DNA from 3 places in the Pseudoalteromonas sp. SR44-8 genome. Region 1 is predicted to be linked to each of the others. Evidence: predicted binding sites of a transcription regulator. Region 1 holds the regulator's gene; each other region holds the start of a gene.

The links. Region 1 encodes sigma-54, which starts transcription at its own class of promoters, with help from an activator protein. Its sites were predicted from a motif close to GTTGGCACGNNNNTNGNNT; they were not measured.
Region 2: the regulator sigma-54 is predicted to act here: its motif matches at 7,769-7,787, upstream of H5183_RS18140 (TorF family putative porin).
Region 3: the regulator sigma-54 is predicted to act here: its motif matches at 2,506-2,524, upstream of flgB (flagellar basal body rod protein FlgB).

Annotation. Positions count from the first base shown of each region.
Region 1 covers NZ_JACJDS010000044.1:19,008-29,310, forward strand. The annotation lists gene H5183_RS18335 (LiaF domain-containing protein) at 1-595, opposite strand, end outside; gene H5183_RS18340 (BON domain-containing protein) at 938-1,501, shown strand; gene H5183_RS18345 (YqaE/Pmp3 family membrane protein) at 1,566-1,724, shown strand; gene H5183_RS21845 (hypothetical protein) at 1,783-1,917, shown strand; gene mgtE (magnesium transporter) at 2,833-4,191, opposite strand; gene H5183_RS18355 (HPr family phosphocarrier protein) at 4,316-4,588, opposite strand; gene rapZ (RNase adapter RapZ) at 4,617-5,459, opposite strand; gene ptsN (PTS IIA-like nitrogen regulatory protein PtsN) at 5,648-6,100, opposite strand; gene hpf (ribosome hibernation promoting factor) at 6,105-6,392, opposite strand; gene H5183_RS18375 (RNA polymerase factor sigma-54) at 6,421-7,917, opposite strand; gene lptB (LPS export ABC transporter ATP-binding protein) at 7,984-8,709, opposite strand; gene lptA (lipopolysaccharide transport periplasmic protein LptA) at 8,706-9,239, opposite strand; gene lptC (LPS export ABC transporter periplasmic protein LptC) at 9,229-9,783, opposite strand; gene kdsC (3-deoxy-manno-octulosonate-8-phosphatase KdsC) at 9,780-10,303, opposite strand, start outside.
Region 2 covers NZ_JACJDS010000043.1:6,044-16,346, forward strand. The annotation lists gene rpsE (30S ribosomal protein S5) at 1-305, opposite strand, end outside; gene rplR (50S ribosomal protein L18) at 315-665, opposite strand; gene rplF (50S ribosomal protein L6) at 675-1,208, opposite strand; gene rpsH (30S ribosomal protein S8) at 1,222-1,614, opposite strand; gene rpsN (30S ribosomal protein S14) at 1,636-1,941, opposite strand; gene rplE (50S ribosomal protein L5) at 1,952-2,491, opposite strand; gene rplX (50S ribosomal protein L24) at 2,508-2,822, opposite strand; gene rplN (50S ribosomal protein L14) at 2,833-3,201, opposite strand; gene H5183_RS18120 (AsmA family protein) at 3,479-5,419, opposite strand; gene H5183_RS18125 (hypothetical protein) at 5,658-6,077, shown strand; gene H5183_RS18130 (helix-turn-helix transcriptional regulator) at 6,086-6,286, shown strand; gene H5183_RS18135 (hypothetical protein) at 6,435-7,598, shown strand; gene H5183_RS18140 (TorF family putative porin) at 7,888-8,565, shown strand; gene H5183_RS18145 (aldo/keto reductase family oxidoreductase) at 8,707-9,600, opposite strand; gene H5183_RS18150 (Bor/Iss family lipoprotein) at 9,829-10,158, opposite strand; gene H5183_RS18155 (Bor family protein) at 10,155-10,303, opposite strand, start outside.
Region 3 covers NZ_JACJDS010000060.1:4,158-14,460, forward strand. The annotation lists gene flgE (flagellar hook protein FlgE) at 1-878, opposite strand, end outside; gene H5183_RS20675 (flagellar hook assembly protein FlgD) at 934-1,614, opposite strand; gene flgC (flagellar basal body rod protein FlgC) at 1,628-2,059, opposite strand; gene flgB (flagellar basal body rod protein FlgB) at 2,062-2,472, opposite strand; gene H5183_RS20690 (protein-glutamate O-methyltransferase CheR) at 2,673-3,503, opposite strand; gene H5183_RS20695 (chemotaxis protein) at 3,524-4,456, opposite strand; gene flgA (flagellar basal body P-ring formation chaperone FlgA) at 4,598-5,305, shown strand; gene flgM (flagellar biosynthesis anti-sigma factor FlgM) at 5,384-5,698, shown strand; gene flgN (flagellar protein FlgN) at 5,691-6,122, shown strand; gene H5183_RS20715 (LPP20 family lipoprotein) at 6,600-7,058, opposite strand; gene H5183_RS20720 (flagellar assembly protein FlgT) at 7,221-8,414, shown strand; gene H5183_RS20725 (LysR substrate-binding domain-containing protein) at 8,398-9,300, opposite strand; gene H5183_RS20730 (glutathione peroxidase) at 9,415-10,143, shown strand.

The DNA.
Region 1 (10,303 bases):
CTTTAATGGTGCGCTTAATTTTAATTTCCACAGAGCCCAGAATAACTTTTCCTTCGATAGTAATGGTTGGCCCTTGGTGTTTATTCAGTGACACTGATTTGTTTTCAACACTACCAATAATACTGAACAGTTTTGATACAACATTGACGTGTTCTGGCACATAAATTTCATCATTGCCTAGTAAGCAATTTACATGGATGGTGATATTTTGATGCTGAAATATGGCGTCAGTGAAATCAAGTTCAATAGAACCAAGTAAGTTCGTCAGGTGGATTTCTTTTGGTACTACCCATTGCCCACTGCGCTCGTTTGATCCTAAGATACTTCGCAAGTGCAATGTTTCATCGCTGCTTTTATTACTATAGTTTGGGCTAAACTGCGCACGTTTTTCCCACTGGTAATTACTATCGGTTGTTAATTCTAGGTCACTTACCAAATCAATTAAGCTTTGGTTATCTTTCGCAGCCATTGCCTGATCTAATCGACGCTCAAAAGCATCAGCTGAAATAACAGCATGACTGTAGTTATATATTAATTGATCAATAACTTGTTCACGCACTTGCTCAATTGGGCGATCTTCTAATTTTACAGTCATGATGTATTCCTTATAAGTGATGCTGTTGGTGTATTTTACGATTGTCAGTACTGCAATAGTTAAAGCAAAGCTTAGGCCATTTATTAATTAGCATAGTAATCAATAATTTAAATTTATTTTCGTTAGGTGCGTTTGTTATATTAACGACAGATTAACGAATAATGCTATTAAATGGTTAATTTTGCAACGACCAGAATAAATTACCGAGCAGTCTGTAAATAATTACCAAGACTAAAGCTAGTGCTATATGAAATTAAGTTTAAGCGATTGATTTTAAATGTTTTAAAAGTTGGCTTGATGTTCGCATTAATCATATTGTCTTTAATCAAAAGGAGAAAGATTATGAAAACATTTAACAAATCTATTATTGCAGCGTTAGTTCTTGGTACAACCGCTATGGGTGCTCAAGCAAATAGCTGGGAAAATGAAAGTAAAGATGCTTGGATTGATGGTAAGGCAGAAACGGTTCTGTTAATGAACACTAACTTAAACAACTTTGACATTAACACTGATGTAAAAAATGGCAAGGTTGTACTAACTGGTAAAGTTGAAAGTGAGCTTGATAAAGAGTTAGCGGAAGAGCTTATCTTAAGTCTAGATGGTGTAACTGATGTTGATAACGAGCTAACGGTCGTTAAAAACACGGATACAAAAAGCAAGAAGATGAAATCAGATAGCACAGAAAGTGATTTAACGGATGCTAAAATTACTACCGTGATTACAACACGCTATTTATTTAATTCTGAAGTAGGCGGTACGGATATTGACGTAGATACCGATAAAGGTGTGGTAACGCTAAATGGTACTGTTGGTTCGGATGCTGAAAAACAGCTAGCGGTGAAAATTGCTAAGAATGCTGAAGATGTTCGCGATGTAGTTGATAACTTAACTATTGTAGCTGAATAATCTATAAGCCACGAATGCCCAGTTATGCTGGGCTTTCTTATACAAATTTCAGGGAGTGAGAGTCATGGATTTAATACGAATTATATTTTCAGTGCTTATTCCACCACTTGGTGTATTTTTACAAGTTGGTTTAGGTGCTCAATTTTGGATTAATATTTTGTTAACATTACTAGGGTATATTCCTGGTCTAATACATGCAATTTATATAATCGCGCGTCGTTAGAGTCACAGTGTTAAATATAACAAGGATGAACAGCCAATAGATGGCAAGGAGTAACATTATGGATAACGTATTAAGGAAAAACCAACAAGGGATCGTAAAAAGCGCAAAGCCACTTTGGACGGCACAACAATGGAAGGAGCTAATGAATAGCGCATCAAGGAGCGAAGTAAAAGCAGCAAGGAATGGGCTTTAAATATCAGAGTATATAAATATCAAATACTAGAAGGATTTTGCTAGGATGTTATATATCAAAATTATAAGTGCATGTTGTTATTTTAATTAAGAACATCCACTTATAATCTTCCCCAAGAATGTTTAACCTCTCATTTTATTATAGTCATAGGTGTTTTTGCGTCAGCAAGCTCAACGCCTACGGGTGTTAACGTTTATCTCGGTGTTAAATTTACTTTGATGTTTATTACTTACTTGTAGGCGAGTGGCTTGCCACCGCGTTTTAAATGTGGCTCGGAGTTTGTGCGTCAGCAAGCTTAACGCCTACGGGTGTTAACGTTAGTCTCAGTGTTTAATTACTCACTGTAGGCGAGTGGCTTGCCACCGCGTTTTGAATGTGGCTCGGAGTTTGTGCGTCAGCAAGCTTAACGCCTACGGGTGTTAACGTTAATCTCAGTGTTTAATTAATTACTTGTAGGCGAGTGGCTTGCCACCGCGATATTCAATATTGTTTCGGTGTTCTTGCGTCAGCAAGCTCAACGCCTACGGGTGTTAACGTTAATCTCAGTGTTTAATTAATTACTTGTAGGCGAGTGGCTTGCCGCCGCGTTTTGAAATGTGCTCTGGTGTTTGTGCGTCAGCAAGCTTAACGCCTAGAGGTGTTAACGTTTATCTCGGTGTTAAATTTACTTTGATGTTTATTACTTACTTGTAGGCGAGTGGCTTGCCACCGCGAAAAGATTAAAGGTGCTAGGAAGACAAAGGTACTAGGTGCTAGGGAAGTGACTAGGACCTAGAGCCTAAAACCTAGCTCCGATGTTTAAAGCGTAGGCGGGGCTTTATGCCGCGCGGTTAAAATTTCATGGCTAAAGCCATTTCCTACATTACGATGTAAACCTAGAACCTAGAACCTAGAACCTAGAACCTCTATTTCTATCTACACCAACAACCATGTCGCAGTGCCTAGGAAGGCGAATATCCCTACAATATCGGTTACGGTTGTCAGTACCACGCTGCCAGCTAATGCAGGATCAATTTTCATTTTTTTCAATAGCAGCGGAATACTGGCACCGGCGATACCTGCGGCTACTAAGTTCATAAACATGGCAAAGGCGAGTACGCCGCCAAGCTTAAAGTCCCATTGCCAAATAGCAACAACACCGGCAATTAAAATAGACCAAACAATCCCGTTTATTGCGCCGATTGCAAGCTCTTTGATCAGTAAAAAGCGTTGGTTAGTTTGGTTGATATGACCCACTGCAATACCACGTATTACGAGTGTTAATGTTTGGCTGCCCGCAACACCACCCATGGATGGCACTATACCGTTGAGTACTGCTAGAATAGGTAAAATTGCTAAAGTGTTTTCAAAGAAGCTTGCCACAATCGCAGCAAGTAGCGCGGTTAACAAGTTAACGCCAAGCCAAATTGAGCGCTTTTTCGAACTTTTTAACACCGGAGCAAAGGTATCTTCTTCATCATCAAGACCGGCTAGGCTTAATAAGCTATGCTCGGCGTCTTCACGGATAACGTCAACGATATCATCGATGGTGATACGGCCAAGTAGATGGTCATTATCATCAACCACTGGGGCTGATATCCAGTTATGACGTTCAAACAGTTGTGCTACATCGGTTTCATCCATCGAAATGAGGATAGATTCACAATCTTCATCCATTAAGTCGCGAATGATTTTATCTGGCGAGTTAGTCAACAAGGTCGTTAACGACATGGCACCTATAAAGCAGTTATGTTTATCAACAACATAAAGATCATCGGTACCTTCTGGTAGCTCACCACGTAAACGTAAGTAGCGCAGTACTACGTCGATAGTGACATCAGGGCGGATGGTCACTGTATCTGTGTTCATCAGCGCGCCAGCAGAGCGCTCTTGATAAGAGAGTGCTTGAGTTGCACGTTCTCGATCTTGGCTATCCATGGCACTAACAACGTCTTTGTAGACGGTATCAGGTAGGCTACGTAGTACTTCCCCTAGATCATCGTGACTCATGTCCTCAGTTGCCGCAGCGATGTGCTTCGGCTCCATTTGGGCAATGATCCCTAAACGAACATCTTCTGATAGTTCTTCAAGTACGTCACCTTGTACATCTGGATCAACCAGTTGCCATAATAAGGTACGAATCTTATGCGGGGATGACTCGAGTAATAATGCGGTGTCACACGGAGCTGTTTTTGCCAACATACGCCTTACTTGAACAAATTGACCACTGTTAAGTGACTTGGTCACTTGTTTTAGTTGTTGTAGTGGGTAATCTTGTTCAAAAGCTTCTGGCATTGGCGTCCTTAAAAAATTAATACACTTGATAGGTAGGGTAACTGTTGTCGATAATTAACGCGCTTGGTCTGTTTAATTAACGACTTTATTCAGTTTAACGCAATTTAGTGGTACTGACTACGAGCTATTCTTGTTCGTTAAAGCGTTGTGCGATCAACTCACCAATTGCTGCAAGAGCAGGTTCAGCGTCCGGGCCTTCACATACAACTTTAACTTCTTTGCCTTGGCTACTTTCTAATAGCATTAAGCCCAGTACGCTGTCGCCTGCGGCTTGTTTGTCATCTTGATGAAGTGTGATGCTGGCATCAAACTGCACAGCTAATTGCGCTAATACGCTGGCTGCGCGAGCATGTAAACCGAGTTTGTTTTTTATTAAAAATGTATCTTCTAAGCGCATCAACATTCCTTACTGTAAACGTGAGTTGTTATTCTTGTTCACGATGGCGAATTTTCACATTACTGTGGCTCATCGAGAAGCTTTCACCTATAGTTTGCGCTAGATAAACTGAGCGATGTTGACCACCGGTGCAACCAATAGCAATTGTTAAGTAACTGCGGTTATTACGTTCTAAGTGCGGTAACCAAGTTTGTACAAAGGTTTGGATCTGCCAAGTGAATTTTTGCACGATACTGTGACTGGCTAAATAATCTTTTACTGGTTGATCCAGGCCTGTGAGCGGTTTTAACTCAGGCTCCCAGTGTGGATTAGGTAAAAAACGTGCATCAAATACATAATCGGCTTCTTTTGGAATACCATGCTTAAAACCAAATGATTCAAAGGTGATGATTAGTTTTTTATCTTTTTTCCCTAAAATCTTTTCACGGATTGACTCAGCAAGCTGGTGGACACTGAGATCTGTGGTATCAAGCATGAAATCAGCACGAGTAGTTAATACATCAAGCAACACTTTTTCTTGCTTGATGGCTAAATCCAGTGGCAAAGAATCCAAAGATAATGGGTGTAAGCGGCGGGTTTCAGAAAAGCGTTTGATCAGAGTTTGATCATCACTGTCTAAATAAAATAGCGTCGGATTTGCAAAACCAGGCAAGTATTCAAGAATGTCGTTAAATTCTTCCTGCTCTTTCGGTAAATTACGAACATCGATACTGACGGCAATTTTGTCGTAATTATCAGAGACACTGCGTACTAATGACGGTAATAAGTTAACTGGAATATTATCTACACAATAATAGCCAAGATCTTCTACTACACGTAAAGCAACAGATTTACCTGAGCCAGAACGCCCACTGATGATGATTAACTCCATGTAAATTCTCCTTCATTTAATACCAATTTTATTAAAAACATGCTCATTCTTGCTTGTTAAATAACCCACTAACTTTGTTTAAAATTATTTATATAGAACAACTATATCTCATAATTTCCACCTTGTTCTAGAGCTATTTTCCTGTTGCAATAATTACTCTCTAATTCAATACAATACAATTGGTATGACTACGATTGAGCTGCAATTACATGATACAAATCTTGGTCTGTTTTTGCGCTACGTAGTTGTTTACAAAAATCTTTGTTATTGAGTTTATCAGCAATTGTGGCTAACGTCTTCAAATGAAGTTGGCTGTCACCATCTGGTACGATGAGGGCTACAAATATATCAACTGGGCGATTATCAATCGCATCAAAATCAACCGGTGATTCACTCACTAAAATTATTGCTAGCGGGTTTTCAACACCACTCATACGGCCATGAGGGATAGCAATACCACGACCAATACCGGTACTACCTAGTTTTTCTCTCGATAGTAGTGCGTTGAGGATTTCTTGTTGTGATAGCTGAGGGAGTTGTTCATGAGCCAATTGGCTTATAAATTCAATGATCCGTTTTTTGCTATTAAAAAGGACCGCAGCTTTACTGCAGTCCTGACAAATAAGTGAGCTTAATTTCATAGTGTTAGTGTCGAGCGTGCTTCTCTTTGTGTTTAATTACTTGACGATCAAGTTTATCGATTAGTCCGTCAATAGCTGCATACATGTCTTGGTGCTCAGTCGAGGCAAATAATTCAGCGCCACTGACATGTAATGTGGCCTCTGCTTTTTGGCTTAGTTTTTCTACATCAAGAATAACATGGACATTGTTGATATGATCAAAATGCCTTTCAAGCTTGGCAAACTTATTGTTTACATAGTCTCTTAATGAATCAGTAATTTCTACGTGACGACCAGTTAAATTTAGTTGCATAAGCATTTTCCTCTTGTGATTTTACGCCTTAAATCAAACTTTTACGTTGATTTGACGGTGGAATAGCCAGCGACTCGCGGTATTTTGCAATAGTCCGTCTAGCTACTTTGATACCTTGCTCTGCCAATATATCTGCAATCTTACTATCACTCAATGGTTTCGCTGAGTTTTCTGCACTGATCAATTTTCTGATCAATGCTCGAATAGCTGTCGAAGAGCATTCGCCGCCGTTCTCAGTGCTTACATGACTTGAGAAAAAATACTTTAACTCAAAAATACCACGGGGGGTATGCATGTACTTTTGTGTCGTTACGCGAGAGATTGTTGATTCGTGCATCTCAACCATTTCAGCAACGTCGTTTAGTACCATAGGTCGCATTGCTTCAGGGCCATGCTCAAAGAATCCCTGCTGTTGTTTTACAATGCAGTTAGTTACTTTGAGTAACGTCTCGTTACGACTTTCTAGGCTTTTAATAAACCATTTAGCTTCTTGCAAATGCGAGCGTATAAATTGGCTGTCAGTGCTTGATTTTACTGAGCGTGACATTGCCGCATATTGGCTGTTCACTCTAATTTTTGGCATGCTGTCTGGATTAAGTTCAACCACCCAGCGACCTTTAATTTTTTTCACCGAGACATCAGGTATAACATACTCTGACTCTTCGCGTACTATAGTATCCGCAGGCTTTGGGTTAAGGCTGTGGATCAGTGTCATTACTTCTTTCAGCTCATCTTCTTTAAGCTTAGTCTTTTTCATCAAAGTGCGATAGTCACGACTAGCTAATAAATCGATATGATCAGTTAAAATCATTTTAGTCTCGCTAATCCAAGGAGTTGCAGGATCAAATTGATTTAATTGAATACATAAACATTCTTGTAGGCTGCGCGCAGCAATACCAACAGGGTCAAATAACTGAATGCGTTTTAACACTGCTTGCACTTCGTCTAGTTCGATTTCTTCTTCGTTATTACCTTGATTTAAGCTCTCTGCGATGTCTTCGCAGCTCAAGGTTAAAATACCTGAATCGTCAACAGCTTCAACAATCGCAATGGCAATAGCTTCATCGGTTGGACTAAAAGGTGTGAGCTGTAATTGCCACATCAGATATTCGTGCAGGGTTTCAGTTGAAGCACCTTGATAAATTGACTCATCTTCAGGCATTGGGCCGGATGACGTATTTGGCGCAGCACTCATGTATTCGTCCCAGGTGACGTCCATAGCCATTTCGTCACTTAAAGTCTCTTTACTTAATGCTTCGCTACTTTCTTGTTCATATTCGCTGGGCTTGTTGTCTGCTGATGCACTAACGGTTAAGTCATCGTTATCTTGTTTTTGTTCGTTTTTACCAGCCGTGTCGTCTGAATATTCATGCTCTTCTAGCTCTAACAATGGATTGCTGTCGAGTGCTTCTTGAATTTCTTGCTGGAGATCCAATGTACTGAGTTGCAATAAGCGAATTGCTTGTTGCAGCTGTGGTGTCATTGTAAGTTGCTGGCCCATGCGCAGCTGGAGTGATTGCCTCATGTATCTCTAACAATCCTTTTATTGTTATCATCGTTAAGTCTAGCAGATACTTAGCCGAGCGTGGCTTTATAGCCTAAATTGCTCGCCCAGGTAAACATCGCGGACTGTTTGGTCGGCAAGTACATGCTCAGGGGTACCTGATGCAATTAACTCCCCATGAGAAACTATGTAGGCTTTTTCACAAACATCAAGGGTTTCTCGTACATTGTGGTCGGTAATAAGTACGCCAATACCACGGTTTTTAAGGTGTTCAATAATCTTCTTTATATCTAACACTGAAATAGGATCAACGCCAGCAAAAGGCTCATCAAGTAAGATAAATTTTGGATTTGCGGCTAAAGCGCGTGCAATTTCAACTCGACGACGTTCACCACCAGATAATGCCATACCTTGGCTGTCGCGAATATGTTGAATGCTAAACTCATCAAGTAAGCTGTCTAGTGCTTCTTCTCTGGCTTGTTTATTCAGCTCTTTACGAGTTTCTAAAATAGCCATCAGGTTTTGATAAACAGTTAACTTACGAAAGATGGATGATTCTTGTGGTAAGTAGCCAATCCCTAACCGTGCGCGACTGTGCATTGGCAGTAAAGTGATGTCATTATCATCAATACTTATTTTACCTTTGTCGCTAGGTACTAAACCCACAATCATATAAAAAGTGGTGGTTTTACCTGCGCCATTAGGACCCAGTAAGCCAACAATGCTGCCTGCGCTAACTTCTAAACCCACGCTTTTTACAACTTGGCGACCTTTATAGCTTTTTGCTAAAAATTCAGCTTTTAATATACTCATGGCTGCCCTTTAGGTTTGTCTTTTTTACTGTCAACAGGTACCAAAATAGTGTGTACGCGATCGTTTGAGCTTGCGCCTTTTTCAGCACTGATCAGCTGTTGGTCCATATCATAGGTAATGCTTTTGGCATTAATTTTTTGACCTGCTTGAGTGACTTGTGCATTACCAATTAACGTTAAATAGCGCTTGGCGACATCGTAACGGACTTCATCAGCACTGGCGCTCATTATTGTGCCATCAGTTTGTTTTTCTTCAAAGTAAGCAGGGTTACCAGTTGCAACAAGCAATTGTTTGTTATTGCCTAAATCTTCGCGCTTATGGACTTCAAGTCGATCCGCTTTGATACGGCGGTTACCATGAATGATTTCGACATTTTTTTCAAAAATACCGATATTATCTTTCAGTTGGGCAAGCTGCTTTTCAGCACTGATAGAGACTTGATCCGCAGGTGGTGCCGTATTTTCAGCAAAGCTTGCAAAGGCAATGAATAAGCTTGGTATCACAAGCAAGTGAGCAAATTTATTGGTCATAATATATGGTTCGCGTATGGTTAATTAGTTCTACCACTTCGGCTTTTAAGTCGGCATGGAGGCCGCGCCCAGTGATCTTTAAATTTGGTCCGATTAATTCAACTGGTTGTTCTGAACTCATGGTTTGTAGTTCAATATCAACCTGAATATTATCTGCGTTTATATGTTCAATCATGGCATTATTGGTCAGGTTTTTAGCAACCACATTACCTTCTAAAATTAATTGATGATTTTCATATAGGGTGGCTTCATCGGCATTAATTTGCCACGTTTGCTGTTGATTATAGAGTGTAAAAATAGGTTGTTCAAAGTAAGTAAACCCTAACTGTTGGTAAAGTTCCATTTTTGCAGCTGTTACTTTGTGGCTAATTTTACCTTGTTCATCAAACGCGGTTTGTTTTAATGCCACCGCAGTATAATCAGGTTTTGCTATTATATCTTCTTGGTTTTGTTTTATGGCAGTGCTTTGATAAAAATACGGATACCACAGCCATACCATACAGCCGACAAATAATACGCATAATATTAAACGCGCACTATTCATGAGCTTGTGCCTTCGCTGGTTAATGATTTACCATTTTCGAGCATTAATAAATCAGTGAGTTCACGCACAGCTCCAAAACCACCAGGGAGCATGGTTGTATAATGTGAAACTCGCTTGATCAAAGGGTGAGCATCATTTACTGCCACCGCAAAACCAACTAATTCCATTACCGGCAAGTCAGGTCCGTCATCGCCTATGTAAGCGATTTGTTCATCGCTTAACTGCAATTTATCTTTGAGCTGTTGATAAGCTTGCAACTTGTTTTCTTGACCTTGGTAAATATGCGGTACTGTCAGGCTAGTCATCCGTTGCTGAACTATCTGTGAATGACGACCGGTGATCACGGCAACTTCAAAACCGCTATTGATCAGTGCTTTGATACCAAAACCATCTTTAGTATTAAACGCTTTGAGTTCTTCACCTTGATTGCCAAGATAAATGCGGCCATCTGAAAACACCCCATCGATATCACAGATCAGGAGTTTGATTTTTTGTGCTCGCTCGCTCGCATCATCTGAAA
Region 2 (10,303 bases), on a different contig from region 1:
GATGCTGGTTTCATAAACACAAGAGAGCCAGCATGACGTCCTTTAACAGGATGCTGTAATGTGTTGCCATTTAGGTCTACGTTGATCATGTTACGACGTGCTTTTTCCATTGCTTTTTGAATAGCAGCTGGAACTTCACGTGCTTTACCATAACCGAAACCTACTTTACCTGCGCCGTCACCAACTACAGTTAGTGCAGTGAAGCTAAAGATACGACCACCTTTAACTACTTTAGACACACGGTTCACCGCGATTAGCTTTTCAGCTAGATCAGGCTGTTGTTGCTTTGCTTCTACGTTAGCCATTGTCTACTCCTAGAATTGCAAACCGGCTTCACGCGCAGCATCTGCTAGCGCCTTCACACGGCCGTGATATTTAAAGCCACTGCGATCAAAAGCAATCTTTTCGATGCCTTTGTCAGCCGCACGTTCAGCAACCGCTTTACCAACTGCTTGCGCAGCTGCAACGTTGCCTGTGCCTTTAACTGTTTCGCTAATAGCTTTCTCAACAGTAGAAGCAGCAGCCAGTACATTACCCTCAGCGTTTACAACTTGAGCGTAAATGTGACGTGGCGTGCGGTGGATAACAAGACGCGTTGTGCCTTGTTCAATATAATTTCTACGAGTGCGTTTAGCACGACGTAGACGAGCTGTTTTTTTATCCATCGTCTTACCTTACTTCTTCTTAGCCTCTTTACGGCGTACATTCTCATCTGAATAACGAACACCTTTACCTTTATAAGGCTCAGGTTTACGGTATGCACGAATGTTAGCAGCTGTTTGACCAACTAACTGCTTATCTACGCCCTTAACTAGAACTTCTGTTTGGCTTGGAGTTTCAATCGTAATTCCTTCAGGAACTGCGAAATTAACTGGGTGTGAGAAACCAAGAGTTAAATCTAATGTTTTACCCTTAGCTGCAGCACGGTAACCAACGCCTACTAACTGAAGTTTCTTCTCGTAACCTTCATGCGTACCAACAATCATATTGTTGATTAGAGCGCGAGCAGTACCTGCTTGTGCCCATGCATTGGCTACGCCTTCACGAGGTAAAGTTGTAATAACGTTGTCGTTAAGTTGTACTTCAACTGCAGAGTTGATAGTACGCGTTAATTCGCCGTTTTTGCCTTTAACTGTGATGTCCTGGCCTTTTAATGTAACTTCTACACCGGCAGGAACATTAATTGGTGCCTTTGCTATGCGAGACATAGTTCCCCTCCGATTAAGCTACAAAACCAATGATTTCACCACCAACACCAGCACTACGTGCGGCGCGGTCTGTCATTAGGCCTTTAGAAGTTGATACGATAGCGATACCTAGACCACCCATTACCTTTGGTAATTCGTCACGTCTCTTATAGATACGTAAACCAGGGCGGCTAACACGCTGGATATTTTCAATAACAGCTTTGCCTTCGAAGTATTTCAACTCGATAGAAAGCTCAGGTTTAACATCACCGCTGATTGTGAAATCAACGATATAACCTTCATCTTTTAATACTTTAGCTAATGCTACTTTCAGCTTTGAATTAGGCATCGTTACAGATACTTTTTTCGCTGACTGACCGTTACGAATTCGTGTAAACAAATCCGCGATAGGATCTTGCAAGCTCATAGTCTTACTCCCGTGATTCTATTACCAGCTAGCCTTTTTAAGGCCAGGAATTTCACCGCGCATAGCTGCTTCGCGAACTTTAATACGGCTCATGCCGAATTTGCGAAGGTAACCATGTGGGCGGCCCGTAATGTTACAACGATTACGTTGACGTGCAGGGCTAGAATCACGTGGTAAAGCTTGTAGCTTAAGTACCGCGTCCCAACGATCATCGTCAGATGTTTTCACATCACTGATGATAGCTTTTAGTGCTGCGCGCTTTTCAGCGAACTGAGCAACTAATTTCGTGCGCTTTGCTTCGCGCGCTTTCATAGAATTCTTTGCCATAACCCTACCCTTATTTCTTGAATGGGAAGTTAAACGCTTCTAACAACGCACGGCCTTCCTCATCTGTTTTCGCAGATGTAGTGATTGTGATATCCATACCGCGTACGCGGTCTACTTTATCATAATCAATTTCTGGGAAGATGATTTGTTCACGTACGCCCATGCTGTAGTTACCACGTCCATCAAAAGACTTAGCACTTACACCACGGAAGTCACGGATACGTGGGATAGCGATTGAAACCAAACGCTCAAAAAAGTCCCACATACGCTCGCCGCGTAGGGTTACTTTACAACCAATTGGGTAGCCTTCACGTACTTTAAAGCCAGCAACAGATTTGCGTGCTTTAGTAATGAGTGGCTTCTGACCAGCGATTGCTTCTAGATCCGCAACAGCGTTGTCTAGAATTTTCTTGTCAGCTAGGGCTTCGCCCACGCCCATATTCAATGTGATCTTTTCGATCTGAGGGACTTGCATGACAGAGCTGAAACCAAACTTCTCTTGAAGTTCAGCAACTACTTTGTCTTTATATACTTCATGCAGTTTCGCCATCATTCTACTCCAACTATTAGATAGTTTTACCAGTAGATTTAAAGATACGTAATTTCTTACCATCTTCAATCTTGAAACCTACACGATCTGCTTTACTCGTTTCCGAGTTGAAGATCGCAACGTTTGATACGTCAATAGACGCTTCTTTCTCAACAATACCACCTGGCTGGTTCAATTGTGGAACCGGCTTTTGGTGCTTCTTGATTAAGTTAATGCCTTCGACAAATACTCGACCAGACTCGGTAACAACTGAAAGCACTTTGCCGCGCTTACCTTTGTCTTTACCTGCTAGAACGATTACTTCGTCATCACGACGGATTTTTGCTGCCATGATTGACTCCTTACAGTACTTCTGGGGCTAGTGAAACGATTTTCATGAACTTATCATTACGAAGTTCGCGAGTCACAGGGCCGAAAATACGTGTACCAATTGGCTGCAAGTTATCATTTAAGATAACAGCCGCATTGCTGTCAAAACGGATCAAAGAACCATCTGGACGACGAACGCCTTTCTTAGTACGCACAACTACCGCGTTTTTAACATCACCTTTCTTCACTTTACCGCGAGGAATCGCTTCTTTAACAGAAACTTTAATGATGTCACCAATCGCTGCATAACGACGGTGCGAACCGCCTAAGACTTTAATACACTGCACTTTGCGAGCGCCGCTGTTATCAGCAACTTCCAGCTGAGTTTGCATTTGGATCATGTTAATGACCTCCGGTGTAGTTATTACAACTGTCTTAAATTTGTTTAAAATCAAGACATTTAGGTTAAAAACCACTCAAAAAACAATCTAGTTGTCTCCCAAGGGCGGGCAATTGTATCAGCATTGCGGGGGTAGTGGTAGGTTATTTTTTAATTAATTTAGAATAACGAGAATGGTTGTTTTGTCGATGAAACATATTTTGCTATTTTAGCATTGATTATAAAACAATCAGGGCAATTTTATGCCCTGATTGTTTTATCACCGAATAAAATCGGCATTATTTGCCAAACAAACCTTTTAACTTATCTTTAATTTTATCTTTCGCTTTTTCTTTTACTTCATCTTCTGCCGCTTTGCTTACATCTAAGCTGATGCCAACATCATGAAATGGTCCTTTGATTCGCACTGGAATTTTAAAGCCGGTACTGTCATCTTGGGTACCCTGTCCTTCGAGTGAATCGACTATACCTGTCACTAAGCGGTAGTTAACTGTCGTTGCAGGTAGATTAACATCCCCTTCACCACTAATACGTACTAATGGACTTAACAAACTCAGATCTGTGTTTTTACCTACGCCATTGGTAAAGTTAAAGCTACCCGTTAGCGCAGAGAAGTCGGTTTGCTGGGAATTATCAAAGCCAGTATCTAGTCCTTGTGATATTGCACCAAAGTTACCCTTAATTAGCTCTTTGCCTTTGCGAACCATTTCAGCAATGTTGGCGCCTTTTACTGCACCATCGGCAAATTCAAATGCTAGTTTACCCTGTAGGGCACTCATAAAGTCTTTTTGGCTCTGACCTGATGTTGCTAAGTCCCAATTGAGTGAGCCTTTGCCCATTAGCTTATCGAAGCCAGCGGCATCTGTTAGCAATGGTTGTGCATCTATTTTTTCTAACGAGAAGTTGGTGCTGATTTTGTAAGAAGCTTGTTTCGCATTAACCGTTACTGTGCCTTTACCATTACCTTCGTAGGCGGCAAACTTATCTAGGCTGATTTTTGCTACGCCTTTGTTAAGGTTTACAGTGAATTGATTAGCACCAAGTTTGATTTCATTTGCTTTTAAGCCACTTGAACGGATCACCACATTCGCATCTAAGGCATTTAAGCCACTTAAATCCATTTTTGTGTCATCCCATACAATTGGTTTGGCTGGCTCGTCACTTTTAGGTTCTGGTTTATCTGCTGGCGCTACCACCTCAGGTAAGTAAGGGTTTAAGTCCAGCATACCTAAATCGATGTCAGCATTAACGGCTAAACGCTTGCCTAAATTAAGCTCGCTTTTTCCTTTGATCTCTAATGCATCAAGAGTGGCGACTAATTCAGCTAGGTTGAACTTATCACCTTGCATACGCATTTTGCCGCTAACACTAAATGCATTAAAGGCGCTTTCTTTAGCGTTCAGCTCGACTCCCTGCCATTTAGCAATGTCTTTTACTGAATCACCACTGAGCGCTAATTGACCTTGAATATCTTTACCTTGACCGGCTATTAAGCCTTTAAACTCAACATCAACTAACTTTGAAGTGACATCAGTTGTCACATTAAATGTATCACCTTCTATTGCTTTAGCTGGGTTATCAACTGTTACATCAAGCTCAAAGCGCTCTTGCATATAAGTGATCCCACCTTTGACTTCGAGTGATTTATGCAGTGAAGGCAGTAAGATAGCCAATTCTAAATCGCTAATTTGCTGTTTAGCTCCCGTTTGACCATCTAAATAAGTAAACGACCCACCATATATAGCTACTTCACCTAATTGAATATCAAAGTTTTCAGGTAGTTTGACTGCCTCACCTGCTTGAGTTTGCTGCTCAGGTTTCGTAGCTACTGCATCAAATAACTGCCAGTTAGCTTTACCATTTTTATCTGTTTCAAGCAGAATGTTTGGTTCATTGATCACAAACTTTTCTAGTTTAAGTTCACCACCAAATAGCGAAAACCAAGGAATATGAACTGCAAGTTGCTGCATGCTTGCCATATCTGCACGTGAGCCAGTTTTCATATTGGCAAAATGCACATCTTCAAGTTCAAGCTTCAAAGAAGGAAAAACGGATAATGTTTTATCGCCTTTAATAGTTAAAGTACGCCCTGTGGTTTGCTCAACCTGCTCAGAGACTTTATTAAAAATGGCATCGGTTGGAATTAAAAACGGTGCAGCAATAATTAAAGCAACAAGCAATAATAATATGACACCAATAACTTTAAATAAGGTCTTCATGATGGTCCTTTCAAATGTGCAAATAATGTTCTTATCATAGCGGGAGTTAGCATTAAAATCATTGTGCAACGAATAAAAATGCTATTCCCTGCATTCTACATTGAATATATGAATTGTGACTGAAATATTTTGATACCTTTAGGTTACAAAAAACAACTTGACCAAATGATACCCCAAGGTTACATTGATACCTGTAGGTTACAAAAATATAAATTAACACTTTCACAGGATGGACTTTATGAAACAACAAGATATTAAAACCGAAGAAAAATTTATGAACCAAAACGCATGGTTTTCGATCTTCATGGGTATAACCTTACTAATTATTAGCGTTTACCCCATGCTTAATCACACATCAGCACCGCTGCTGTTTTTAGGAAGTGCTGCTTTTCTTGGTTCATTTTTTATGTTTGTGATCAGAGGTGGCTTTACATGGAAATTAAGTTACCGCCTGACTTATAAAGATGAGTATTTAAATACTATAGACACGATAGCCTATAAACATGTTGTACTCGCTCTGCTGTTTAGCATGGGGGCGATATATTTAGCTTCAGATAACCTTGCTGTTGATGTAACACACAGTACCATGGCCACCTTTTACTTAGCTGTTATGAGTTTGGTATATGGCTTTTCAATTTTTTGGCAAAGCCGTGATTAGGAGATAATGTGCAAAACCATATAGCTGAATTTCGCAAAGCCGCTGGGCTTTCACAGCAAGAGCTAGCCGATGCTATCGCCGTTTCACGCAAAACAATCAGCACGGTCGAAACATCACGCTTTACACCTTCAGTGATCATTGCATTGAAGATAGCTCGGCAGTTTGAAACTACTGTGGAGCAGTTATTTTCACTTGAAGAAGCAGATTAACCCCTTTAAATGCAATCTTGTGCAGATTTAACTTATCAAGATTGCATCCCCTGTATTCTCCGGTATGATGCACAGCCCTGTTGTTTTAAGACGTTTTGCGCTAAAATTAAACAACTGAAAAATGTATTTAACCGGAGTACCATCAGGCATGAAAAAATTGCTCATTTCACCTTCACAAATGGCATTAGGCGAACAAGAAGGCCATATTTATCAAAATATTCTAAAGCAGGCTTCTGAAATCAGCTTAAACCTGATGGCGGTGAAAATAGAAAATCATCCTGAAGACTTCTTAGGTTGGTGCTATGAACTACTTAATGCTAGCCGTGACCGTATTAATCATGACTTACTCGAAACCAATCAATTACCAATTTTAAAAAAGCTTAATGACTTATTAGTTTCAGCAATCAGCTTCTTACAATTGAAAACATTACGCGTAGCGCCTTGGCCTGTAGTTAGTGTATTTATAGAGCAACATAAAGATGTGTTAGCCCTTGATGAACAGTTACGCCTTGCCAACTATATAGCTGGTATTCGCGAGCAATCACTGAAAGAGATGATCCCTGAAGATTTATTAGCATTTAGTGGCAAACATACTTCTGCACTGGATCCAAGTAGTTATAATTTTGATGTCGAATGGTTTAGCTCTACTAAAAGCGCCAAAGCTTTTCACCAAATGCTTGCCGACCTGCCTGCATTATTTGATGAAGCATTAGCACATATACCTTTAGAAGGTGAAGTAACTGAAGCTGATTACCAAGAATTTGTGGTCAAATATTTAAAAGCCTTTACTGATAGCAATGAAAAGCCAACGCTTGCACCGGCAACTCGTCTATTAGCAATGCGCCGCCCAGATGTTTTTACACCAATTAATAACACCCGTTTAGATGCACTTTGTTCAGCATTGGCTATTACTAAATTAAATAATCGTGACTTTGCGCGTTATTGGCAGGATATTGTCCAAGCAGTTCATGGTATGTCTTGGTTTAAAATGGCAAGTGGTGACAGCGAGCTGGATCAACAACTTGTTGCAATCAAAGCGTTAATTCCGTGCTTCTTCTACCACGCGGACAAAAACACGCCTGAAAACTCTAACTACATCAAGTTATTGAGTAAACCAAAGCGTACAACAACCACTGGCACTAGAAAAGTGCGTCGTGGTAAAGAGTCTGCTGAAATACTTGTTGATCGCGCACTTGCTGCTGACGATATGCCTGAGCATATTCGCGCAAAGCGTGATTCAATAATCAGCGAAGTACAAAAAGGCCGTGGCGTGAACGAAACAATCAGCCTAATGCGTACTATTTTTGGTTAAACCACAGTAAAAAATACAAAAACCCGCTGCAACTGAGTTGTGCATGCGGGTTTTTTTACGCACCAATAAAGTGCGCAAGCTTCGTAAAAAACAATCTCATCCTTTCACTATAAATATTTATACCTTTGTTTATAAAGTAATTTAAATATAAATTATTGCTTTTCATTTAACTTGGCACAAGCAGTGCAATTATCCTAGTAGACAACTAAAAATAGGATCCGCAATTATAGACTGCAATCTAATTAATAATTGCGAGCCAAAAAATCAGCATAACAACAGGATACCAAACATGTTAAAACTAAAATCAGCAATTGCGATCAGCACACTTGTACTCATGGGTGCAACATCTACAGCAGCATATGCAGAAGTAACAGCCAATGCCGCAGCAACTTCAAACTACTTATGGCGTGGTCAAGAACAAACCGGTGGTGATGCTGCAATTTCAGGTGGTATTGATTATGCCAACGAATCAGGTTTTTATGCTGGTACTTGGGCTTCAAATGCAAGCTGGGCCGATGAAATGACCTACGAGCTTGATCTCTATGCTGGTTTTGGTGGCGATATTAATGAAAATATGAGCTACGACGTTGGCTACATCTATTACGCTTACCCTGATGCAGCTTCTGGCGCAGACGCTGATTTTTCTGAAATTTACGGTAGCATCAGTATGGGTGGCTTTAGCTTTGGCGCATCAGTTCTTGCAACTTCAGCCGCAAGCGGTGATGGCACAGACTTTGGTGATTCGTTATACCTGACTGCAGATTACGGTTTCGCAGTTGGTACTAATGGCACTGAAATGGCTTTACACTTAGGTCACTACTCTGGTGATTTTATTGGTGATGACGATATCATCGACTACGGCGTATCTATCTCTAAAGATGGCTTCACTTTTGGTCTATCTGATACCGATATGGATGACAGTGATATTAAGGCTTACGTTGCTTTTTCAATGGACTTTAGCCTATAAAAAGAATGTGTTACTTGCTGCAACACTAAGGGCCGTAAGGCCCTTTCTCGATCTTGGTAAGCGGTAAAAGCGACTAAGTTCAGATTTTATGTCAAGACTTACCCTAAACTCAGACTGCTTATAGCTTAAAACTTACAACTCCTATGGCACACTGTGCCCTGTTGAACCTTGCCAAATACGATACCATTGTTCACGACTGAGTTTTAACTGCTTAGCGGCAACAGCTGATTCAACTCGTGTAATATTACCTGTACCCAGTACCACTGATGGGCTGCTTGGGTGCATTAATAACCATGCATATACGACTTGATCTATTGAACTTGCACCTATTTCACTGCCTACTTGTTCGAGTACATGACGCAGGCGAATCGCTTTTTCATCATTTTCTGCAAAAATGCGACCGCCAGCCAAAGGTGACCAACACATAGGTTTAATATCAAGTAACTGACATTGGTCTAAACTACCATCATCAAGTGCTTGCATTTCATACGGTGAAAATTCAATTTGATTGGTCACCAATTCAAAATCAAGACGCGACTGCAATAAACTTAGTTGTGATGGCGTAAAGTTTGATACACCAAAATCGAGTACATCACCATTTTGCTTAAGAGTAGTGAATGCCTCAGCTACTTCGTCTGCATTCATCAAATAATCAGGGCGATGAATAAGTAATGCATCTAATCTATCGGTATTAAAATGCTTTAACGATTGCTGTGCTGAGCTAATAATATGTGCGGCACTCGAATCGTAATGATTAGCTTGGCCTGCTAATCCTAAGCTTGCAAAAGCAGGTTTAATACCACACTTGGTAATAATTCTAATCTCATCTCGAATACTTGGCTTTAAAGCCAAGGTTTTACCAAACTCTGCTTCACAGCCATATCCACCGTAAATGTCAGCGTGATCGGTGTGCCTTACGCCAGCTTCAATTGCTTGCTCGAGAAAAGCTAAACACTGTTGTGGAGTAATTTGCCAATCTAATAATCGCCAAAACCCTAGTACTAGTTCGTCAATTTTACGCTCTGCGTTGTTCATTATTATCTCTCAACTATTTGGTGCACGATGCTAAAAAATGCCAGCCTCTATACGAATGGACTATATTCTACTAACTTAATATACTTTTAATAGAGAGAAGAAGATAATATATCCAGCATAGAAAAAGCACCCATTAAAAGTGAGTGCGATGCTAACTATATGATTGAGTTAAATAAGGTTAAGGTACTTAACTAGTACAACTTTAACATGATCTTTGATTATTAAAAATTACTGCACTTTATACGGTACCTGTGCACAACTCACCTCAACTGTTTTTGGGTACCAAATAGGCCCAACTTCGTTAACAACCAGTTCTGCTAAGCCATTAGTAAATGATTTATAAGTGTGCACACTTTGCCATTGCGGATCAGGGCAAATCTCAGATAAATCAACCGCATTCGAGCCCTCATAAAGAGCGGCGGCAAAGTTGTGATGCCATTGCTCACTTTTATGGTTTTCAGCTAAGTCATCATATTCACCGTTATCAAAATGAATATTAGTACACCCCGCTAACACGACAATAAATACAATAGTGAACAACCCTGTTAACTTTTTCATATTCCAACTCCTTCGCTACCTTGCTCCTGACACCAGACTTTAATTGTGTGTGGTGCATAAATACCTAACGTGACTAACCCTAGCGCACCATCGGTAAATGTTTGTTGTGATTGCATTTGCACCACAGTTTGATCGCCACATACCT
Region 3 (10,303 bases), on a different contig from region 1:
AAATCAGATAGCCCTACTGCCGCACCAGCACCGCTTGGAATTGCTAATGGATTGAATGTGTTATCTGTATTCGCGACACCATCTGTGTTTAATGGCTTACCACTAGAATCAAACTGAAAGGTTGATAATGGTGTGTAAGGAGGAGCAGTCTCTTCAACACCTGCAGGGCTAAATGGCTTTTCATCTAAGGTCGCATAAGTTTGCCACTCATTGTCATTACCCGTTACTGTAGAATTTGTTTTAACAAAGAAAAACTGTAAAACATGCGGCTCACCTAACGAGTCGTATACTGTTGTTGATGTTGAGCTATTATATGATGCGCTCGTTGTAGGATCAAAAGTAGTTATTGACGGCGAGGTTGCACGCGAGTCTAAGTTAAACGAAGAGTAAACATTCGTCGTAGCTCGCGGTGATCCTGATGAATCAGGGATCTGTAACGCTGATGACGTGCTTAAACTTACCGATGTTGTATCACCTGTAGCTTCATCAACAGGAAAACCCTGCAAGTAATTGCCTTTAGCATCAACAATAAAGTTATCTTTATTAAGTTTAAATGCGCCTGCACGCGAATAAGTAAAATCTTGTGCCCCTAAATCTTGGCTCATGGCAAAGTAACCTTCACCTGTGATAGCTAAATCTAATGAGTTTTGAGTGAACTTTAGTGAACCTTGGTGAAACTGTTGTGCCACCATAGTTGTCTGTACACCATCACCATTTTTTGTCTTGCCTGAACTAAATACCGAAGATGCGTATACATCAGCAAATTCAGCACGTGACTCTTTAAAGCCTACCGTATTTACGTTAGCAATATTATTTGCTGTTACATCTAAGTCTTTTTGTGCGGCAGCAATGCCAGTTAATGCAATATTGAAGCTCATAATTCACCTCTAATCTGTCAATGTTTAGCCTGTGGCTAACTAATAATTAAAATTTTTACGCGATTTCTGCAACGTCAGCTAGCCTAACCGCACCTTCTTTAGTGTTTATAATAATGCCGTTTGCACCATTAATATTAACACTCTCGATATTCTTAAAAGTAGCTATAGGTAAAGCCGTGTACTCACCATTTAACTGCCCTTCAGCTTTAATTTTATATTCACCTGGTGGTAAACGTTCTTTATTATCATTCATGCCGTCCCACTCGAAACGGACAGCGCCCGCTGATTGCGCACCTAAATCAATACTACGCACCAACTGACCAGATGAATCTTCAATTCGTAGAAATAAGTTTTCTACAGGCTCTTCTGCAACCACGGTTCCTTTAGCGCTACCAACATCGTTTAGGTCTAATGTATTAGACTCTAGTAATGCTTGTTTACCCACTAAAGTCGATGCTTGTAGTGCTGAGTTAGATGTCATCGATGCGGCTAATGACTGAAAATTACTATTAAGGTTTGAGATACCTTCAGCCATGGTGAAACTTGTCATCTGCGCGATCATTTGATCATTGTCAGCTGGTTTGCTGGGATCTTGAAACGACAGTTGCTGTGTTAACAATGAGAAGAAATCTTCTTGGGTTAACGCATCACTTTTCTTATCACTGCTAACCTGTTTATCTTGCCACTTAATCGAATCTAAATAAGTTGACGATGTGCTGCTGATATCGTTACTCATAATCTTTCCTCAATTACCGCTGCCCAAGCAACAGTGTTTTACTTAACATTTGCTTCGCTGCATCAGCAACTTGCACATTGGTTTGATAAGAGCGTGAGGCAGAAATCATATTAGCCATTTCTTCAACGACATTAACGTTAGGTTTGTAGATATAACCGTTTTCATCCGCACTAGGATGATTAGGGTTATATTCAATTTGTAATGGTTTATTACTCTCTACAATACCTAACACTTTAACGCCAACAGACGACCCCTGAACATTACCGCTTGATTCTGATGCTTTCATCAGTTCAGCTGCAAAAACAGGGTGGCGCGCCCGGTAAGTTTTGTCTTGGCTTGAGCTAATGCTATTAGCATTTGAAATATTACTCGCGGTTGTGTTCAAACGCACATTTTGCGCACTCATACCACTACCTGAAATATCAAAAACGTTATATAAACTCATGCTTAGGCTCCTTGACTACCGAGGGCTTTTTTAAGGCCTTTAATTTTACTACTCATAAATTGCAGGCTTGCCTGATACTCTAATGAGTTCTTTGTATACAAGTTTCGTTCCACTTGTATATCAACCGAGTTGCCATCACCTGTATCTGCTTGATTTGGCGAGCGAAACATTTCACTATTACCAACATAACGACTGCCACCGGCAATGTGGTTTGGGTTAGTTGTTACCATGTTATTGCCGCCTTGTTGGTGGCTTTTTGCCGCTTTCAATGCTGAGGCAAAGTCGATGTCTTTCGCTTTATAGCCCGGCGTATCAGCATTAGCGATATTGGTTGCTAATAACTCAGCACGTTGCGAACGGATCAACATTGCATGAGGATGAACCCCAAATGCTTTATCAAAACTGATAGCCATAACCATCTCCAAAAAATTGACTTAAGATGATTAATGCAAAAGTTGAGCCAATTAGGTTGATGTTTTATGGTTCGTTTAATCATTTGATTTAAAAAGAAAAACGATGTGGAGCCACATCGTTTTATAGTATTCAAGATTCGGTTTTACCACCGATGAGATTTGAGTAACTTGTGTTTTAGCGCGTTAAATACGCTGGTAAGCTATTTCTTTTGATAAATAATACCTGGATTACAGCGTACCATGTCAAATTCGTCACTTAACCCTGACATAGACTCTGATGCGCCTAAAAATAAATACCCTTTAGGATTTAGTGCTTGAGCAAACTGAGCAATAATTTTGGCTTTAACCTCTGGTGCGAAATAAATCAGCACGTTGCGGCAAAAAATAATATCAAACTTGCCCATTAGCGCGTATGAATCTAATAAGTTAAGATGTCTAAAACTCACTAATTTTTTTATTGAGTCGTTTACTTGCGCCATGCCGTTGCCACTATCTTTAAAGAACTTTTTCCTGCGCTCTACCGACAGCCCTCTAGCTAGAGCAAGGGAGTCATATTCTGCATGCTTACACATATCTAACATAGTATTAGAAATATCAGTGCCGATTATCTGCGCGCCCATTTTTAATACACCCGGCTGTTTAGCTTGAAACTCAGCAACCGACATAGCAATAGAATATGGCTCTTGTCCAGAGGAACTTGCCGCAGACCAAATTTTCAACGGACGACGTAACTCTTTATGTTCCGGAAATAACTTACTTTGCAATAGTTCAAACGGGTATTGATCCCGAAACCATAAAGTTTCATTGGTCGTCATAGCATCAACGACTGCGGCACGTAACTGCCGCTCATGCGGACTCAGTGTTTTACTAACCAATTGTGACAATGATTCAACATTAAAACGAACCATTAGCGGAGCAAGCCTGCTTTTGACTAAATAAAGCTTATTATCTCCCAGAACAATGCCACATTGTTGCTCTAAAAAAGAGCGAAACTGATCGTACTCGCTTTGCTGTAAATGCTTATTTTCCAAAGTAACACCGCCTTTTCAAATTAGTCACAATGAACCCATTTTTTCACTGCTGTAGCTAACTCATCCGGATTGAACTTAGCTATAAAGTCATCAGCACCCACTTTTTCAATCATCGCTTGATTGAATACACCACTGAGCGATGTATGTAAAATAACATGTAAGGGGGCTAACTTTGGATCTGCTTTTATTTCAGCGGTTAGGGTATAACCATCCATTTCTGGCATTTCAACATCAGAAATCAACAATCCTACTCGCTCGGTAATATCATGCTTACAATCAAGTGCAGCAATCTCACGAAGGCGTATTAATGCTTCTTTACCATTTTTAGCCAGCTCTGTTTGCACGCCTAACGGCTCTAATGCACGTTTGACTTGATTACGAGCAACGGCAGAGTCATCGGCAATAAACACAATGCGCTCACCTAAGTCTTTTTGAATTTCACCATCATTAGCTATTGCAGCACTGACTTCGGTATTCACCGGGCAAATTTCGTTTAATATTTTTTCTACATCAAGAATTTCGACTAACTCGTTTTCAATTTCTGTCACTGCAGTTAAATATGAATATCTGCCAGCTCCTGACGGTGGCGGCATTATTTTTTCCCAATTCATATTAACAATTCGCTCAACGCCACCAACCAAAAACCCTTGTACGGAACGGTTATATTCAGCAATGATTATAAAACTATCTTTAATATTTTCGATCGCAGGACCACCCACGGCCATCGATAAATCGATAACAGAAATAGTTTGCCCGCGTATATGTGCGACACCTCTTATATACGCATTTGACTTTGGCATGTTTGTCAAAGGAGGGCATTGCAGTACTTCTCTCACTTTAAACACATTGATGCCAAAGCGCTGCCGCCCTCTTAGCTTGAATAATAATAATTCAAGACGGTTTTGCCCAACCAATTGAGTGCGTTGGTTAACTGAGTCTAAAATGCCTGCCATTTCAATCTCCTGAAGAAAGCGAATAAGAACGGAACAATAATTGCTTTCTTTCTGTAAAGCTACATAACTACACGGGAGCGTCTGTTTATTGACGCTAAATATTTATACCCTGTTTTCAACCATAAGCATAGTCGAAACATTATGAGTTTGTTAAAAAAAAGCCGAAGATACAGTGTTTTTTATTTTCTTGCTAGCTTATGCCTAGTAACTCCACTGTATGCGCAAACATATAGCAAAGAACAATTGCAAGAACTTGCTGTATCTCATGTCTATGATCAACTAGACCCTAATACTGCCGATGATAAGGAACTCAACGCCTTAACATTGGATAGCCGGATCCCAGATCGTGGCTGCAACAGCGACCTTGCATTTAATATTCCTACTGAGCCGCCATTTAATCGCCAAATAACCGTACAAATAAAATGTGATGACCTAAATGGTTGGAGTCAATATGTTCATGTACGTATGATTGAACTATCCCCTGTGATTATAGCCACTGAAAATTTAAGTCGGGGTGAAGTTATCGAACCCCATCATTTACGTTTGATTATGAAACCAAAACATTTCGTAAGAGCACAGTACTTACAAGATGAAGAACTGTTGATTGGTAGCCGCAGCAAACGCAATATCCGCAGTGGTTACCCTGTTGCTTTAAATCAAATCTGTATGGTCTGCAAAGGGGATAATGTCACTATTTTCGCAATAATTCGAGGATTGAAAATAAAAACTTCCGGTTTAGCCCTAGAAGATGGTACTTTAGGGGAGCAAGTAAAAGTTAAAAATGCAAAATCAGGGAAAGTTTTAAATGCCCGTGTTGACGGTGTTGAGTCTGTGCAGGTAATTATTTAAACTTTCGTATTTATGCTAAAGTTTCTAGCATGGTTGCCGATAACAAGGCATGTGTTGGATAATGTATAGGTTGAAATCATGGTAAGCCAAGTAAATAAAGGTCAGCAACAGGCTAATGTGTTGACCAATGCAAAACAGCAAAAAGTTGATTTACAAAACAATAATGCTAATACTGCGCAAGCAACTACGCCAAAAGCGACTGCTGATTCAGTAAGCTTAACACCACAAGCGCAACAGTTAAAATCTTTGCAAGACAAAGCACAGCAGTCTTCTGGTTTTGATAGCAACAAAGTGGCTGAGCTAAAAAAAGCAATTACTGAAGGTAAATATCAGATTGATGCTGAAAAGTTAGCAAAAAATATCGCTGCATTTGAGTTTGATGTGTATGGCTGATCACAACAGTCTGATCAGTTCTAAACTTGTTATGCAGCTAAATTGCTTAACATCCCTTGCTGATATCTTAGAAGATGAATTAACCGCTATAGCTTCCCGTCGTGGTGAGGGTCTAAAAGATGTCGCGAAACAAAAACTCGCCTTTTTGAGTCAAATTCAAACTTTAGACAAAGAGCTCAAAACCTTACTTGCAAATAATGACGTTGAATCTGACGAAGTGACAAACTTAATTAGTGATGTGCGTAAATTATTAGAGTCATGTAAAAAGAAAAATGATGTTAATGCTCATGCAGCCCACCATGCACAATTAACCGTCAAACAATTAAAAGACATTTTAATTGGTGTGCCAACCTCTACAACATATGACCAAGGTGGTAGTGTTGTTCACGGTAACAGTAAAATCGTCCATAACTTAAAAGCATAACCCCTTCTTGAGCCTCACCTGTGCCTACTTCTGATTAATTGATCTACCCTGCATTTATAACTACCTTTCGCTAGATACTTTTATTGCCAGTTTGATTCTGTGACTGAACCAACATCGTTTGCCAATTTCGTGCTACCGCTACGCGCGTTGGTCCAAATTGCAGGTTCATTTTTTCTAAAAAGACATTAAACTGGATGGGGAGACGATCGGCAAAAACCACACTGGTAACTAATATAAACAATAGCGCAAAATGCAGTAACGGGCATCGCAAAAGCACGCAGCCAAAGTGTAAAACGCTCACTGACGCGACCATAAGCATATTAATAAAAACCGAGTTATTTTTTTACGTGCCACAAGCTTTATTCAATAAAAAACATTAAATAAAGCATAGCACTGAAGTATTCACTGTGAGATATTTTAGCGTGTATTTTGTTAGTTACTAACGTAAATAACAACGAATTTATTAGATCAAGCGTTTTAGTAATAAGTTACTTTTTTAACTTCGCGTGGTTTAATTTCACCTATGTATAAATCATGCACCCGCTTCATATCAAGTTGTAACTCAGTGGCATAGGTATCACCTACGGCATAGGTTTTAATTACTTGTGCGCCTTTAATAATCCCTTGTACTTGCCCTTGCAAGTGATCGTTTTGTGCAATACTGCCTTGCACTGTGGTACCTGCGGTAATTTTTTGCCCATATACTTGCTCTGCAAGCTCACGATACGCTTCTAGTTTTGATGCTTTAATCGCCATTAATGAGCGTTGTGATTGGTTATCACCCGGTTGCGCACTGATCGGCGCATAACCCACGGCTTTTAGAATTGGGTAGTTATCTGGCTCAATATACTTATATTCCACATGTTTATCAAAAATACTGCTACAGCCAGCTAGACCTAAGCTTGCTAATATACAAATTGAAATCACAATACGCATGGCTTTTCTCACGCTTTAAAAGAGACATTAATAACTAACTCAATGCACGATCAATGCCATAATTAACTGCTATGACGGTTTTAAAGCAACCTTGCAAAACAATTGGTACAGTCCTTGCTCTGTCACTGTTAATAGCAAATGTATATTCATGGGGTTAGGGTAATGAAGCGAATTTTATCAATGGTAGTAATCGCCAGCAGTTGGCTGAGTATTAGCCTATTTCCCTCCCATACAGTTGCTCAATGGTATGAATCAACCGGCCATGCAAGCATTAAAAATGATGACATAAGTGCGGCAAAATCGGCGGCAATAAAAGATGCTATCACCCAAGCTTTAGTGTTCTCAGGGGCACGCGTCAGCTCAATGCAAACCTTAGTAGATGGGGTGTTAACTCAAGATCAGCTAAAAATAAACAGCCATGGCGAAATTCAAAAAATAGAGATGATCAGCGAAGATCGTAAAGCCGATCAATTTGCAATTACTTTGCGCTTAGATATCTTCCCTCAACAAGAACACTGCCCTGCGAACCAATTTACTAAATTTGTTGCGATCACCCAAACACAATTAAATAATCGCGAACAAGCGAAGATGGGTCAAATATTTGACATTAACAAAGCCACCAGCGAAGCACTCTACAAAACGTTAAATCAATCAGCTATGAATGCTAAACCAACTGCCTATTTTAACTTTCCGATCCGCGTTGGCGAATTTTTTAATCAACAATACGATTACAGTAATGCCCTATTAGAAGAAATATCGAGCCGCAGTAATTCTCAGTATGTATTGTTAAGTCAAATTGTTGATATCTCAAATGGCGATAAACTCAATAACAGTTATGCTTTTTGGCAGGACGAAACCTACCAACGTTCATATAAAATAGATTTTGCCTTATTTGATGGCACCACTTACGAGCGAATGTGGCAAAAAAGTTATCGCAGTCAAGCTATCTGGCCATTTGAAAAAACTGCAATTATTGACGTGTTTAGTGATAAATTTTGGAATTCAGATTACGGCCAAAATATAGCTGACATAAACCAAACCGTTAGTTACGACTTACAAGCCGCAATGGCTTGCCTTGAAACCCAAGGTAAAATACTACATATAGAAAACAATAAGCTAATTATTAATTTAGGCAAAGCCCATGGTATTGAAAAAGGCCAACGTTTAAATATTGCACATCATAACTATTTAACGGATGCTGCGGGAAATAAAATGCCACACCTGATCACCACGCTCAATCAAATACAAGTTGAGCAGGTATATCAACAAAGTGCGGTTGCCGTCAGTATTGACCAACAACCACTGCCTAATATTCAAATAAATGATGTAGTAGAACTGACTAATTTAGAGCCTTAGTCAAGTGTTGGTGTAAGCTTGGGTGCTCAATAAGCCAATTAGCAAGTAATTCAATGCCCGCTAAATGCGGGTAATGTTTACGACAAGCCAACACCACACTTCGCTGTTGAGTTGGGAAGATTGGCAAGTAGCTAATACCTGCACGCTCTGTGCACGCAAGCTTAGGCACAAAGGTTACCCCATCATCCATAGCCACCAATGCTAATAAGGTTTCTAAGCTATTACCTCGGTACTCATTGGACACATCAACCCCAGCGGCAAAACAAAATTGCTGGGCTTGATCTTTAAAACAATGACCATCGCTGAGCATCAATAAACTGCACTCTTGTAGCTCATCTAACGCTATTTTACTGCGTTTTGCTAAACTATTTTGCGCTGACATAGCGACCAAAAAGTCTTCTTTATACAATTTAACTGTATGATAAAGTTTAAGTTCAGGCACATCTGCTAATATAGCTATATCTAACTCACCGTTATCCAGTGCGCTTAATATAGTCGCGGTTTGCATCTCAACAAAAGCAAATTGGCTATCAGCAAACGCTTCTTTCATCGAGGTGAGTAAGGTGGGTAATAAATACGGTGCAATCGTTGGAATAATACCTATTCTTACTTTACCTTGTAGTGGCGACGATGACGTTGCTGCTAGCTCTTTTAATATTTGGGTTTGCTCTAAGATCACTTTGATCTGTGTCAACAAACGTTCACCTTGAGCCGTTAAAGTAACCTGCTTAGTAGAGCGGTCAAATAAAGTAACACCAAGCTCTTGTTCAAGTTTTTTAACCTGTCCACTGAGAGTGGGTTGACTGACAAAACATGCATCGGCGGCTTTACGAAAATGCTTAAAGTGCGCAATCGCTTTTACGTATTCAAGATCTTTTAAATTCACTGCAAACTCACAATTAATCGGTAATACCTATCATACTAATATAAACAAACGATTGGAGCTATTATAACTTTCACGACATAATGGCTATCAACAAATCAAGAGGAACTAAAAAACATGTTAAAGAATATTGAAGGTCAAACAATTCCACAGGTTACATTTGCAACACGTCAAAATGACGAATGGAAATCAGTAACTACCGATGACATTTTTAAAGGTAAAACAGTGGTTGTGTTTTCACTACCCGGTGCATTTACACCAACCTGTTCATCAACTCACTTACCACGCTACAACGAATTAGCTGGTGTACTTAAACAAAACGGCGTTGACGACATTGTGTGTTTATCAGTAAACGATACCTTTGTAATGAATGCATGGGCTGAGCATCAAGAAGCACAAAACATTACCTTATTACCAGACGGTAACGGCGAATTCACTGACGGCATGGGCATGTTAGTTGATAAAAACGATTTAGGTTTTGGCAAACGCAGCTGGAGATACTCTATGCTGGTTAAAGATGGCGTAATTGAAAAAATGTTCATCGAACCAGATTTACCTGGCGACCCGTTTGAAGTATCAGATGCAGACACTATGCTTGATTACATCAACCCTAAACAAGTTAAACCAGAGCCGGTGAGCATTTTCACTAAACCTGGCTGCCCTTTCTGTAAAAAAGCGAAAGCATTATTAACAGAGAAAGGCCTAGTATACGAAGAAATCACTATGGGTGCTGGCGCATCACTGACTAGCCTAAAAGCTATTTCAGGCCGTGAGACCGTACCACAAGTATTTATCGGCGGTAAGCACATTGGTGGCTCTGACGATTTAGAAAAATACTTTGCTTAATTAAGTAAATACCTTAAGTAAATAATAAGGGGCAGTAATGCCCCTATCCATACCCAAACTATTTCAAGATGCGAACATCAGGTGGAATTAAAAGCGATTTAGGCAAGGCATTGATTACAAGTAATAGTGGTTCTATTGTTAAAATCAATAACGCAGTATA